DNA from 4 places in the Pseudoalteromonas sp. SR44-5 genome. Region 2 is predicted to be linked to each of the others. Evidence: predicted binding sites of a transcription regulator. Region 2 holds the regulator's gene; each other region holds the start of a gene.

Region 1 (3,218 bases), on a different contig from region 2:
ATTGCCGGAAAGTTTGCTGCCAAAGCGCGTCGCTATAAGCGTGCATTGAGTTGTTCTACTTCATTGATCAATCAATGGACGTTATATGAATTTATAGTTAGTGGTGATTATGATCGTAATATAAAACTACTGCGACAGCGTCTACGTTCTAATAAAGAACGAATGATCTGGTGTTTACAACAGGCCTTTCCGAGTACCGCTAGGATCAGCGATCCGCAAGGCGGATGTGTGATCTGGATTGATTTAGGTGCGGCTTACGATAGTGTAAAACTATTTCAACTGGCATTAGAAAGTGGCATTAGCATTACTCCTGGCTATATTTTTTCAGCCACTAATAAATATCGCAGTTGTATTCGATTAAGTTATGGTTTGCCATGGGGTGAAAAAATTGAACAAGCTATTATAAAGCTAGGTGAGTTAGTGCATTTAGCGAAGAAATAGCATGGCATAAAAAAGCAGCACCTTTAAAAAAGAGTGCTGCTAAAGGGATATCAAACTTTTAGCGTTTAGAACCTGAGTTCAAGTTAGTTATTTTGTTTATAACTAAATAATTGGTAGTCTTTCAATTCTGGAACTAGTTTAACTAATTGTTGCTCTTGATCAGCAATGGTTGAAAAATTACCGCACAGTGCATCAGCGCGTTTTTCAAGTTGGTTAGCTTGTTGCTCAACTTTGGCTTCAATTTCAGCTCCCATATTTTCCATGCGTTGTTCAAAGGCTTGCATATCGCCACCAGAGCCCATTAGTTCTGAACCTACAGCCATTAAAATACTACCCATCGATTGCATCATCGCAGCTTGTACAGCGCTTTCTATTTGCTCATCAAATTGGCTTTCAAAGTTTTCGCCAAATTGGCTAAAGCTTTGTTGGCCCATTACAAAAGCGCCTTGTTGGTAAAAGGTGTTTTGTACTTCTACCTGAATATCAGCCATTAATTCATTAATGCTATCTAGGCCATCGATATTAAATGCATTGGCGACTTCTTCAATGGCGACCCCGGCAATTTTAACGCCTTCAAGAGCAATGTTCGCGACTTCTGGTAATTGGCTACGCAGACTGTCTGAATAATTACTGATAGCTTGGTGTTGTTGACTGTTGAGTGTCAAAGTTTGGCCATCAATCATTAACTCGCCACTATTTATAAAAGTCATAGTGTGGTTATCAGCTGTAAAAATTTCTAATTCATTTGGCTTAATACGCACATCATTTTTAAATTCAACGTCACATGTGTCGCCGCTAAAAGAAATATTCGTCTCATTGTCATTGTGTGCCATTGCCCCTGTGGCAATGAATAAAGAACTTATTAATAGTAATTTTTTCATTTTTATTTCCTGCTAATTTGTTGATTATGACCAGTACGCATTTAACGTATTTAATACTTATCAAGTTTAATGCCAATAATTATTGGCATTTAAAAACAATGAGTTAATTGTTTTTTTCCCTTTTTTAATTACATTTAAATGTTATAAAAAAGCCATTTTTTAGTCATTTTGACTAATTTACATTAATACATAAAAGATACTTATCGTTTCGATAAAAAACTCTCACTTTCCAGAACTCAAATTTAGCGCTATTTATTCACAATATCGACATAACACTATTTTAGAATTGCGTTATGGCTTTATTTTGGTGCTTTTTCATACGGTGAAATAGTGCTGAACATTTTTAATTTACCAATGATAGTGATAAAAAATCCTTAATTGGTCTCAAACACTTTATGGAGTGGGTTGTGGGTAAGACATTTAGTTACGATGCGCTAGATGACGATTTTGTTGAAGACGAGTACGAAATGGTCGGGCGTAATCAACACGACAAGAATAAGCAAAAGGTTAAGAAAAAGTTGGAAGACTACCTTGAGCAAAAACGCTTGCGTAAAAACTTGGGCGATGATGACTTAGATGAGTATTTAAACGACTAAGAGATAATTTAAATAAAGAGGCAATTTGCCTCTTTATTGCTTTTAGAGTTTAGATATTACTGCTTTTAAGGGCTTTGATAATAGCACCTTCGATTTGTTGCGGTTTGGTAAATGGTGCAAAGCGTTTAATTGCCTCGCCGTCGCGGCCAACTAAAAATTTAGTGAAATTCCATTTTATTTTGCGGGTTAAAAATCCAGGTAAGGCTGATTTTAAATGCCTGAATACGGGGTGGGCGTTTTCGCCATTAACATCAATTTTGCTCATCATCACAAAATCAACACCGTAGTTAATTAAACAACCTTGCGCTATTTCTTTTGCGCCGCCAGGCTCTTGTTTGCCGAATTGATTGCACGGAAAACCAATAATTACTAACCCTTGATCAGCGTATTTTGCATGTAATTGTTGTAAACCTTCGTACTGTGGAGTGAAGCCACATTTACTGGCAGTGTTGACAATTAACACAACTTTGCCTGCGAAATCTGAAAAATCAATGCTTTGGCCTTGCAGATTGCTGGCTGAAAGTTGATAGAAGTCGTTCATGTTGCTCTCTTGTTATTGTTGTTTGTTAAATTCTATCCTGAGTTGTGACAGACATACAGCTTAAATTATCATCATATTGCATAGACCATTTTATTTTAACTTGCATGATTAAAGCTTGTGAGTAAATGTTCAATCAATAATCGCACTCTGTACGGCATTAAATCTTTACGTGGATACACTAACCAAGAGGCATTGTCTGTTACCTGAAACTCATCAAGTAAGGTAATTAGTTGCCCGTTTTCAATATACTTATCAACAATATCAGTGGCTAAATGGGCAATGCCCAAGCCTGCTAATGTCGCAGATAATAGTGCGCGCGGATGGTTACTGCGCCAGTTGCCGGCAACTTTTACCTCTTTAATATCGCCGGCAAAATTAAATCGCCAACGTTTCCCCATGGCAATTAAGCAATTATGAGCGGTTAATTGTTGAGGCGTAGTTGGGGTTGGGTGATGTGCTAAATATTCTGGACTGGCAACGAGAGTCATGATTCGCGGGCTAAGTGGTCGTGCAATTAAGTTAGAGTCTTGCATGCGGCCAAAACGGATCGCTAAATCAAAACCTTCTTCAACTAAGTCGACATTACGATTGTTGAAGTCCATATCTACTTCAACCTCAGGGTAGCGTTTTACAAACTCAACAATTTTAGGTGCTACATGACATGCAACAAATTCACCAGCACCAGAAATTCTAATGATCCCTTTGGGTTTACGTTGCTCACCTTGCAGTTGATTATTAGCATCAATTAGCTCTTGTTTA
Region 2 (3,218 bases):
AAAACCAAATGATTCAAAGGTAATGATTAGTTTTTTATCTTTTTTCCCTAAAATCTTTTCACGGATTGACTCTGCAAGCTGGTGGACACTCAGATCAGTGGTATCAAGTATAAAGTCAGCGCGAGTAGTTAATACATCAAGTAATACTTTTTCTTGCTTGATAGCTAAATCCAGTGGCAAAGAGTCCAAAGATAATGGGTGTAAGCGGCGAGTTTCAGAAAAACGTTTGATCAGGGTTTGATCATCACTGTCTAAATAAAATAGCGTCGGATTTGCAAAACCAGGCAAGTATTCAAGAATATCGTTAAATTCTTCCTGCTCTTTCGGTAAATTACGGACATCAATACTGACGGCAATTTTGTCATAATTATCAGAGACACTGCGCACTAATGAAGGTAATAAGTTTACCGGAATATTATCTACACAATAATAGCCAAGATCTTCTACTACACGCAGAGCAACAGATTTACCTGAGCCAGAACGCCCACTGATGATGATTAACTCCATGTAAATTCTCCTTCATTTGGCTACGATTGCGCAGCAATTACGTGATACAAATCTTGGTCTGTTTTTGCGCTACGTAGTTGTTTACAAAAATCTTTGTCGTTGAGTTTATCAGCAATTGTGGCTAACGTCTTCAAATGAAGTTGGCTATCACCATCTGGCACGATGAGAGCTACAAATATATCAACTGGGCGATTATCTATCGCATCAAAATCAATCGGTGATTCACTCACTATAATTATTGCTAGCGGGTTTTCAACACCACTCATACGGCCATGAGGAATAGCAATACCACGACCAATACCCGTACTACCTAGTTTTTCTCTCGACAGTAGTGCGTTGAGGATTTCTTGTTGTGATAGCTGAGGAAGTTGTTCATGAGCCAATTGGCTGATAAATTCAATGATCCGTTTTTTGCTATTAAAAAGGACCGCAGCTTTACTGCAGTCCTGGCAAATAAGTGAGCTTAATTTCATAGTGTTAGTGTCGAGCGTGCTTCTCTTTGTGTTTAATTACCTGACGGTCAAGTTTGTCGATTAGTCCGTCAATGGCTGCATACATGTCTTGGTGCTCAGTTGAGGCAAATAATTCAGCGCCACTGACATGTAATGTGGCTTCTGCTTTTTGGCTTAGCTTTTCTACATCAAGAATGACATGGACATTATTGATATGATCAAAATGCCTTTCAAGCTTGGCAAACTTATTGTTTACATAGTCTCTTAATGAATCAGTAATTTCTACATGACGACCAGTTAAATTTAGTTGCATAAGCATTTTCCTCTTGTGATTTTACGCCTTAAATCAAACTTTTACGTTGATTTGACGGTGGAATAGCCAGTGACTCGCGGTATTTTGCAATAGTCCGTCTAGCTACTTTGATACCTTGCTCTGCCAATATATCTGCAATTTTACTATCACTCAATGGTTTCGCTGAGTTTTCTGCACTGATCAATTTTCTGATCAATGCTCGAATGGCTGTCGATGAGCATTCGCCGCCGTTCTCAGTACTTACATGGCTCGAGAAAAAATATTTTAACTCAAATATACCACGAGGGGTATGCATGTATTTTTGGGTGGTTACACGAGAAATTGTTGATTCGTGCATCTCAACCATTTCGGCAACGTCGTTTAGTACCATAGGGCGCATGGCCTCAGGGCCATGCTCAAAGAATCCTTGCTGCTGTTTAACAATGCAGTTGGTTACTTTGAGTAACGTCTCGTTACGACTTTCTAGGCTTTTAATAAACCATTTAGCTTCTTGCAAATGCGAGCGTATAAATTGGCTGTCAGTGCTTGATTTTACAGAGCGTGACATCGCCGCATATTGGCTGTTCACTCTAATTTTTGGCATGCTGTCTGGATTGAGTTCAACCACCCAGCGACCTTTAATTTTTTTCACCGAAACGTCAGGAATAACATACTCTGATTCTTCGCGTACTATGGTATCCGCAGGCTTTGGGTTAAGGCTGTGGATCAGTGTCATTACTTCTTTTAGTTCATCTTCTTTAAGCTTAGTCTTTTTCATCAAAGTGCGATAGTCACGACTAGCTAATAAATCGATATGATCAGTTAAAATCATTTTTGTCTCGCTAATCCAAGGAGTTGCAGGATCAAATTGATTTAATTGAATACATAAACATTCTTGTAGGCTGCGCGCAGCAATACCAACAGGGTCAAACAACTGAATGCGTTTTAACACTGCTTGCACTTCGTCGAGTTCGATTTCTTCTTCGTTATTACCTTGATTTAAGCTTTCTGCGATGTCTTCGCAGCTCAAGGTTAAAATACCTGAATCGTCAACGGCTTCAACAATCGCAATGGCAATGGCTTCATCGGTTGGACTAAAAGGTGTGAGTTGTAATTGCCACATTAGATATTCGTGCAAGGTTTCAGTTGAGGCACCTTGATAAATTGACTCATCTTCAGGCATTGGCCCAGATGACGTATTTGGCGCAGCACTCATGTATTCGTCCCAGGTGACGTCCATAGCCATTTCGTCACTTAAGGTCTCTTTACTTAATGCTTCGCTACTTTCTTGTTCATATTCGCTTGGCTTGTCGTCTGCTGATGCGCTAACGGTTAAGTCATCGTTATCTTGTTTTTGTTCGTTTTTACCAGCCGTGTCGTCTGAATATTCATGTTCTTCTAGCTCTAACAATGGATTGCTGTCGAGCGCTTCTTGAATTTCTTGCTGGAGATCCAATGTACTGAGTTGCAATAAGCGAATTGCTTGTTGCAGCTGTGGTGTCATTGTAAGTTGCTGGCCCATGCGCAGCTGGAGTGATTGCCTCATGTATCTCTAACAATCCTTTTATTGTTATCATCGTTAAGTCTAGCAGATACTTAGCCGAGCGTGGCTTTATAGCCTAAATTGCTCGCCCAGGTAAACATCGCGGACTGTTTGGTCGGCGAGTACATGCTCAGGGGTACCTGATGCAATTAACTCCCCATGAGAAACTATGTAGGCTTTTTCACAAACATCAAGGGTTTCTCGTACATTGTGGTCGGTAATAAGCACGCCAATACCACGGTTTTTAAGGTGTTCAATAATCTTCTTTATATCTAACACTGAAATAGGATCAACGCCAGCAAAAGGCTCATCAAGTAAGATAAATTTTGGGTTTGCGGCTAAAGCGCGTGCAATTTCAACTCGACGACGTTCACCGCCAGATAATGCCATACCTTGGCTGTCGCGGATATGTTGAATGCTAAAC
Region 3 (3,218 bases), on a different contig from region 2:
CATTGGTGTTAAGGGGTTTCGGTTTGATGCCTCTAAACATGTTGCAGCCAGTGATATTCAAAGTTTAATGGCGAAAGTGAATGGCTCGCCAGTGGTCTTTCAAGAAGTAATTGATCAAGGTGGCGAGGCTGTTGGTGCCTCTGAGTATTTAGCGTCAGGTTTAGTTACGGAATTTAAATACAGCACTGAACTTGGCAATACCTTTAGAAATGGCTCGCTCGCATGGTTAAGTAATTTTGGTGAAGGGTGGGGGTTTATGCCAAGTGCATCAGCTGTAGTATTTGTAGATAATCATGATAATCAACGCGGTCATGGTGGTGCCGGTAATGTAATTACCTTTGAAGATGGCCGCTTGTACGACTTAGCAAACGTATTTATGTTGGCTTACCCGTATGGTTATCCAAAAGTAATGTCTAGTTACGACTATCATGGTGACACAGATGCTGGTGGTCCAAGCGTACCTGTGCATAACAACGGTAATTTAGAATGCTTTGCGAGTAATTGGCAATGTGAGCATCGTTGGGCATACATTGCAGGTGGCGTAGATTTTAGAAATAATACAGCTGATAACTGGGCAACAACCAATTGGTGGGATAATACTAACAATCAAATAGCCTTTGGTAGAGGAAGTTCAGGTCATGTTGCCATTAATAAAGAAGGCTCAACACTCAATACTACCGTGCAAACAGATATGGCTCCAGGGCAATACTGTAACGTGCTAAAAGGAGCGCTGACTAATGATGCAACAAGTTGTACTGGTGAAGTTATTACTGTTAATGCAAATGGCACTATAAACTTAAATGTAGCCGCGTGGGATGCAATGGCTATTCATAAAAATGCCAAGCTAACCACTAATTCAACCCCTGATCCTCAGAGTGATTGGCAGCGAACTGTGATATTTATTAACGCACAAACGCAAACTGGCCAAGATATGTTTATTCGCGGCGGGATTGACCATGTTTATGCGAACACAAATCTTGGGCGTAACTGCCAAACAAGCAACTTTGAATGTGCTATGCCAATTCGCCATAATAATTTGCAAAGTGCCACTACCAGTCCTTGGAAAGCAAACGATAATTACCTAGATTGGTATGGTATTGAAACGGGCCAAAGTAGTGAGGCGCAAGGGACCGCAACCGATTGGACAACTAATATTTGGCCAGCAACTTGGGGAGCAGAAAAAACCGTTGCTAATGATGGCTTTGGTGTTACACCACTGAATATTTGGGGGGAACATTACTGGCTGCTTGATGTTGATATGGATTGCAGCAAAGCGGTTAATGGATGGTTTGAGGTAAAAGCGTTTATTAAAAATGGTCAGGGCTGGGAGGGTAATATCGCGCAAGTAAACACCCCTTATGCTAGTACTAATCATGTTGCTCAATGCGGCAAAATTAATAAATTTGAGTTTAATAATTCAACGGTAGAAATACGCAATTTCTAATTTTATTACAGATAAATCCCAGCTAAACCATAAGTATGCGTTTAGCTGGGATTTTACTTTGTAAGTCATGTTTTGGAGATTTGCGTTTTCTGTGTTTTAAGTAAACCTAAGTTGAATCACCAGAAAATCAGTTGCTTTAACTCTTTAATCTTTAGCCTAGCAGCTTTAAACTCTTCAATCTCTCACCTGCATTTTATTTTCAATAATTGCCACACCTTGGGTGTTTTCTAAAAACTTTTGTGCCAGTGCGCGTTCAAAGCCGGTTTCGGTTAGACCATAAATGGCTACTTTGTTGCCATCAACGTGTACTCGCAGTTGCGAGAGGTTTAGGTTTGGATTGCTACGCAGTTTATGAATTATAGTCTGCTGTAGTGTTGGTTGAGGAGAAACGCTGCTGATCATAATTGTACTAGTGGCTGCACTGACTTGCGTTGCGCAGGCGAGTAAAAATACACAGCAAAGTGATACCAATGATACAGTTAATTTGAAGCGGTCCATGATTTCCCTCATAACATCTATTGTATGTGTTTAGTGAATAGTAAGCTTACTGTTACAATATTTATTCCAACTTTAACGCATTGAAATTGAAGGGATATTTTAAGTTGGGGTAATGTTTTTGGAATTTTTTACATTCAACTGAGTAAAAAGTACGGCGATTAGCTAACTAATTTAGATTTGTAGTTGTTGTTTAGTGCAGCTATAGCGATGCAATATATTTTTTGTTAAGTGATGGTCGTAGCTGCAAGCTTGTAATGAGCAAGCTAAATGGGGAGCACAAGATAATTAATTTGCATGACTGCTATGAGAGGGTTTAATAACTTACTGCGAGTAGGTAAAACTGAATGTAACAAGCCGAGACTATGATAAGTCTCGGCTTTTTATGTAGCGTCAAAGCAGATGAATTATTTCTTTTTCTTAGCTTTTGCTTTGGCCTTTTTACGGGCTTTGATTTTTACCGGATCTTTATGTTTTTTGATTGGCGCTTTAGCTTCTTTATGACGCGGCTCAAATCCTTTAACAACACGGCGTTTAAGGCGCAGCTCAATGTAGCGTTCAATTTTTGCTAATACTGCAATGTCATGGGCTTCTACTAACGAAATTGCAATGCCTTTCTTACCTGCGCGAGCAGTGCGGCCAATACGGTGAACATACACGTCTGCTGTGCGTGGCATATCAAAGTTGATCACATGACTAATATCAGCCACATCAATACCGCGGGCGGCAACATCAGTCGCAACTAATATTCTTGTACGGCCACTGTGGAAATTTTCCATTGCCTTCATGCGTTTGTCTTGTGGCATCTCGCCACGTAACCAGGCTGCGCGAACCCCAGCATTGGTCAGCTCGCCGACTAATGTTTCTAGGCGATCACGGGTTTTAACAAACACAATAGCTTTGCTTAAGTCTTCACTGTTTAGTATTTCAACCAACATTGCTAATTTATGGTTGTAATCATCAGCAATGTGTACCCATTGGTGGATTTTAGCTTTTTCTTTACGTGAAGATTCAGCTTCTAATAGGGCTGGATCTTTTAAAATTTGCTCTGCAAATCGTTCAACGCTATCGCCTTCAAGAGTGGCTGAGAATAAAAAGCACTGACGACGATTTTTTGCTTCTTCACAAATACGCATCATTTCTTTACGAAAGCCCATGTCTAACATGCGGTCTGCTTCGTCTAAAATAAGCATCTCGACGTTTTCGGCATGAAAGTTTTCGGTTTCTAAATATTCCATTAATCGCCCTGGTGTGGCGATTAATATATCGTTATTTTTTT
Region 4 (3,218 bases), on a different contig from region 2:
GAAAAGAAGGGATTGCCAACGGCTAGAATAGAAATACTATACCGTTGGCTAAATCAGACAAGGAAGTCAGATTATTGGTTGCCGCCTACAATAGCTGCAACTGCAGCCATTTCAGCCGCCTCTTGATGTTGTTGCTCTTCACGATCAATAAGATCCATTGATGAGCTATCTACTAAACCAAGTTCAATTTCACGTAAAGCAACAACCGTTGGTTTATCGTTTTCAGGATCAACCAGTGGCTTTTTACCACCGACCGCGATTTGACGGGCACGACGGGCCGCAACTAAAATTAAATCAAAACGATTACCAATTGCATCTACTGCATCTTCAACAGTTACGCGAGCCATCTTAGCACTCCAAATAAATTTTTAAGCAAAGACGTAGTTTACTGCACCGAGTCAGATTCGCCAATAGCTTGTGGTTAATTTAAACAAATAAAATACTTACTGAACCCAAATTAGGATTTAACGCAGTAAGTCTACGAGTAAATCTTGATGGCGAATAGCTTGGCTTTGTAGCGATAAGCGTTTTGCCAATACGATCGTCTCAATTTCCTTCAGCGCAGTTGCAAAATCATCGTTAACCACGACATAGTCATATTCATTGTAATGAGACGTTTCAGATTGTGCTTTTGCCATGCGACCAGCAATGATTTCTTGTGAATCTTGGCCGCGATTATTTAAGCGCGCTTCAAGCTCAACTTTTGACGGTGGTAGGATAAAAATGGTTTCAACATCAGCGACCAGATCACGAACTTGACGTGCACCTTGCCAATCAATATCTAAAAATACATCAATACCTGCTGCAAGCTGCTCTTCAATTGCTTGCTTTGATGTACCGTAGTAATTATCGAACACTTGCGCCCATTCAAAAAAATCATTCTTTTCAATTAATGATTTGAATTCATCAACATTTACAAAGTGGTAATGCACGCCATTTGCTTCGCCCGGACGAGGCGAGCGAGTAGTATGCGATACAGATACTTTCATATCATTATACTTAGTTAACAATGCATTGATTAAGCTGGATTTACCCGCACCAGATGGTGCCGATAAAATAAATAAGTTTCCGCGAGAGTGTGCCATGGGTTTTTACCTAAAATAAACCGACTAGAGCTGCTAATAAGCTCCGCCTTAATTTTGGTATTGTACTTTATTTAGTGAAGTTTACTCAACTGCCGAAAGTATCCTAGTGAGGTGATTAAATTTTAACGTATTAATAACCGTATTTTTGTTACGGCAATGATGACTGTTTAAAAAACTCCCGCATTTTAACGATTATTTGTACTTAGTTGCATAATGCAAAAATGGTCGTTGCAAGTTGCATCTTTCATCTTCAACTTTATTTTATTTTGTTTTATTTCAATGCTTTATTTTTTGGAATGATGCCTGCATTGGTACAGTTACTTAATGATTGAGGGCTTACTAATGAGATTAACCCATTTAGCCATAGCGTGTTTAGTTTCACTTCCTTGTGCTGTATTTAGCCAGCCATTCGATAATTGCCCTAGTCAGGCATTTTTGATGCAGGATGCAAAGGCACAGCTTTACGGTATAGATTTAGTGTCGGCTAAACCTACGATTTTATCATCGGCTTTGACGTTTGCTAGCGAGGCAAATAATGAAAGTGTGAATGCCGTCGGTTTTAATTACAAAGACCAATACTTATACGGTTTTAGCCGACAATCGCCTAAAAGCGTGGTGCAAATTGGTAGCAACTACGAAATGAAGCGGTTAAATGTTACTGGCCTACCCGATACTAATTTTTATGTAGGTGATATTCAAGTGACTGGTGAGCAAGCAAATCAAAGTGCGATGTATTATGTATATACTCCCAATTTTGGTTTATATGAAATCAATCTAGAGGATGATCTAGATGCCCCCATAACTGCTCGGCTACTACCTGCAACCGACACATGGAACTTAGGTATATTTGATTTTGCATTTCATCCGCAAAGTAACCTGTTATACGCAGTTGAATCAAATGGTGATTTGCATGAAATTAACGTTGCAGAAAATACTACCAAGTTTATTACTCAAGTTGATATTGGTGATGATACGGGCGCATTTGGTGCTGCCTATTTTGATATCAATGGTCAGTTTTATTTTAGTAATAATAAAAGCGGAAAAATTCACAAAGTTGATTTAAGTATTAGTCCTGTTGTTGGTTATACGCCTGTTGCTAATGTGTTTACATCGGGCCCTAAGTCAAGTCAGAACGATGGGGCTCGTTGTGCTATTGCCGAAGTTGAGGTAACAGATAGTTCGATTGATTTTGGTGATGCTCCTCTACCTTATAACACCAGTTTAGAGCAAAGCGGAGCCAGGCATTTATTCGATCCTAACAGCACTGGCAGTAATCTGATTTATTTAGGCGATACAGTCGATGGTGAAAATATCAATACTGATGCCGACTTAATCAATAACCCAGTTGATGCATCAGATGATGGGGTGAGCTTTGTGACGGCAATATCGGCGGGTCAAGATAGCCAAATTATTGTAAACGCCTCTGCGAGTAGCTTTTTATATGCATGGTTTGATTGGGATCAAAATGGCGGCTTTAGTGAAAGTGAGCGCATAATAACTAAATATCAACTTAATCAAGGCGATAACAGTATTTTAATTAATGTACCTAGTAATGTTAAAGCTGGGCAGACATGGGCTCGTTTTAGGGTAACTGATGGCTCGGAAGCTTCGCTTATTACTGCCACTGGCGGTGTTTTAGGTGGTGAGGTGGAAGATTATGAAATAACAACATTTGCTAGTGCTGTATACCCAGGAGAAAACGATTGGGTGACACTTGCTTATGAAGATAAATGGCCTTTTGCAGGTGATTATGATTTTAATGATGTGGTCGTAAATTACCGTACTACTCAGCTCATTGAGGGCACTAATGTTGTTGGTTATAAAATTGATGGCCAGTTAATTGGTGTAGGAGCAACCTATCATAATGGCTTTGCGGTAAGCCTTAAAGAGACGGTAAATAATACAACTTACTCAATTTTAAGTAGAGAAGTCGATGCCGATAACATTCGGTTTGTGATTAATGGCGAACTACAAACAGGCTCATTTTTGGAAGCAAACACAGAGCAGGCTATTTTAATTTTTATGCAAGACACTTGGCTGCATGTGAATAAGCAATCAGGGTGCGAGTATTTTAGAACGGAAAGTAATTGCGACGTCAACAGCAAAGTAACTTTTAGTATGACTATCCCATTA

Evidence for each region. The regulator sigma-54, encoded in region 2, starts transcription at its own class of promoters, with help from an activator protein. The targets are predictions, from matches to a motif close to GTTGGCACGNNNNTNGNNT.
Region 1: the regulator sigma-54 is predicted to act here: its motif matches at 1,381-1,399, upstream of H5154_RS04255 (YggN family protein).
Region 3: the regulator sigma-54 is predicted to act here: its motif matches at 1,995-2,013, upstream of H5154_RS20915 (BON domain-containing protein).
Region 4: the regulator sigma-54 is predicted to act here: its motif matches at 1,376-1,394, upstream of H5154_RS09195 (LruC domain-containing protein).

Annotation. Positions count from the first base shown of each region.
Region 1 covers NZ_JACJDT010000005.1:76,677-79,894, reverse strand. Annotated here, with positions in the region: gene H5154_RS04260 (PLP-dependent aminotransferase family protein) at 1-441, shown strand, start outside; gene H5154_RS04255 (YggN family protein) at 525-1,322, opposite strand; gene H5154_RS04250 (PA3496 family putative envelope integrity protein) at 1,730-1,918, shown strand; gene H5154_RS04245 (glutathione peroxidase) at 1,968-2,459, opposite strand; gene H5154_RS04240 (LysR family transcriptional regulator) at 2,555-3,218, opposite strand, start outside.
Region 2 covers NZ_JACJDT010000061.1:14,643-17,860, reverse strand. Annotated here, with positions in the region: gene rapZ (RNase adapter RapZ) at 1-507, opposite strand, end outside; gene ptsN (PTS IIA-like nitrogen regulatory protein PtsN) at 528-980, opposite strand; gene hpf (ribosome hibernation promoting factor) at 985-1,272, opposite strand; gene H5154_RS21045 (RNA polymerase factor sigma-54) at 1,301-2,797, opposite strand; gene lptB (LPS export ABC transporter ATP-binding protein) at 2,864-3,218, opposite strand, start outside.
Region 3 covers NZ_JACJDT010000060.1:14,377-17,594, forward strand. Annotated here, with positions in the region: gene H5154_RS20910 (alpha-amylase family protein) at 1-1,444, shown strand, start outside; gene H5154_RS20915 (BON domain-containing protein) at 1,619-1,942, opposite strand; gene srmB (ATP-dependent RNA helicase SrmB) at 2,347-3,218, opposite strand, start outside.
Region 4 covers NZ_JACJDT010000012.1:86,599-89,816, forward strand. Annotated here, with positions in the region: gene rpoZ (DNA-directed RNA polymerase subunit omega) at 72-347, opposite strand; gene gmk (guanylate kinase) at 465-1,085, opposite strand; gene H5154_RS09195 (LruC domain-containing protein) at 1,428-3,218, shown strand, end outside.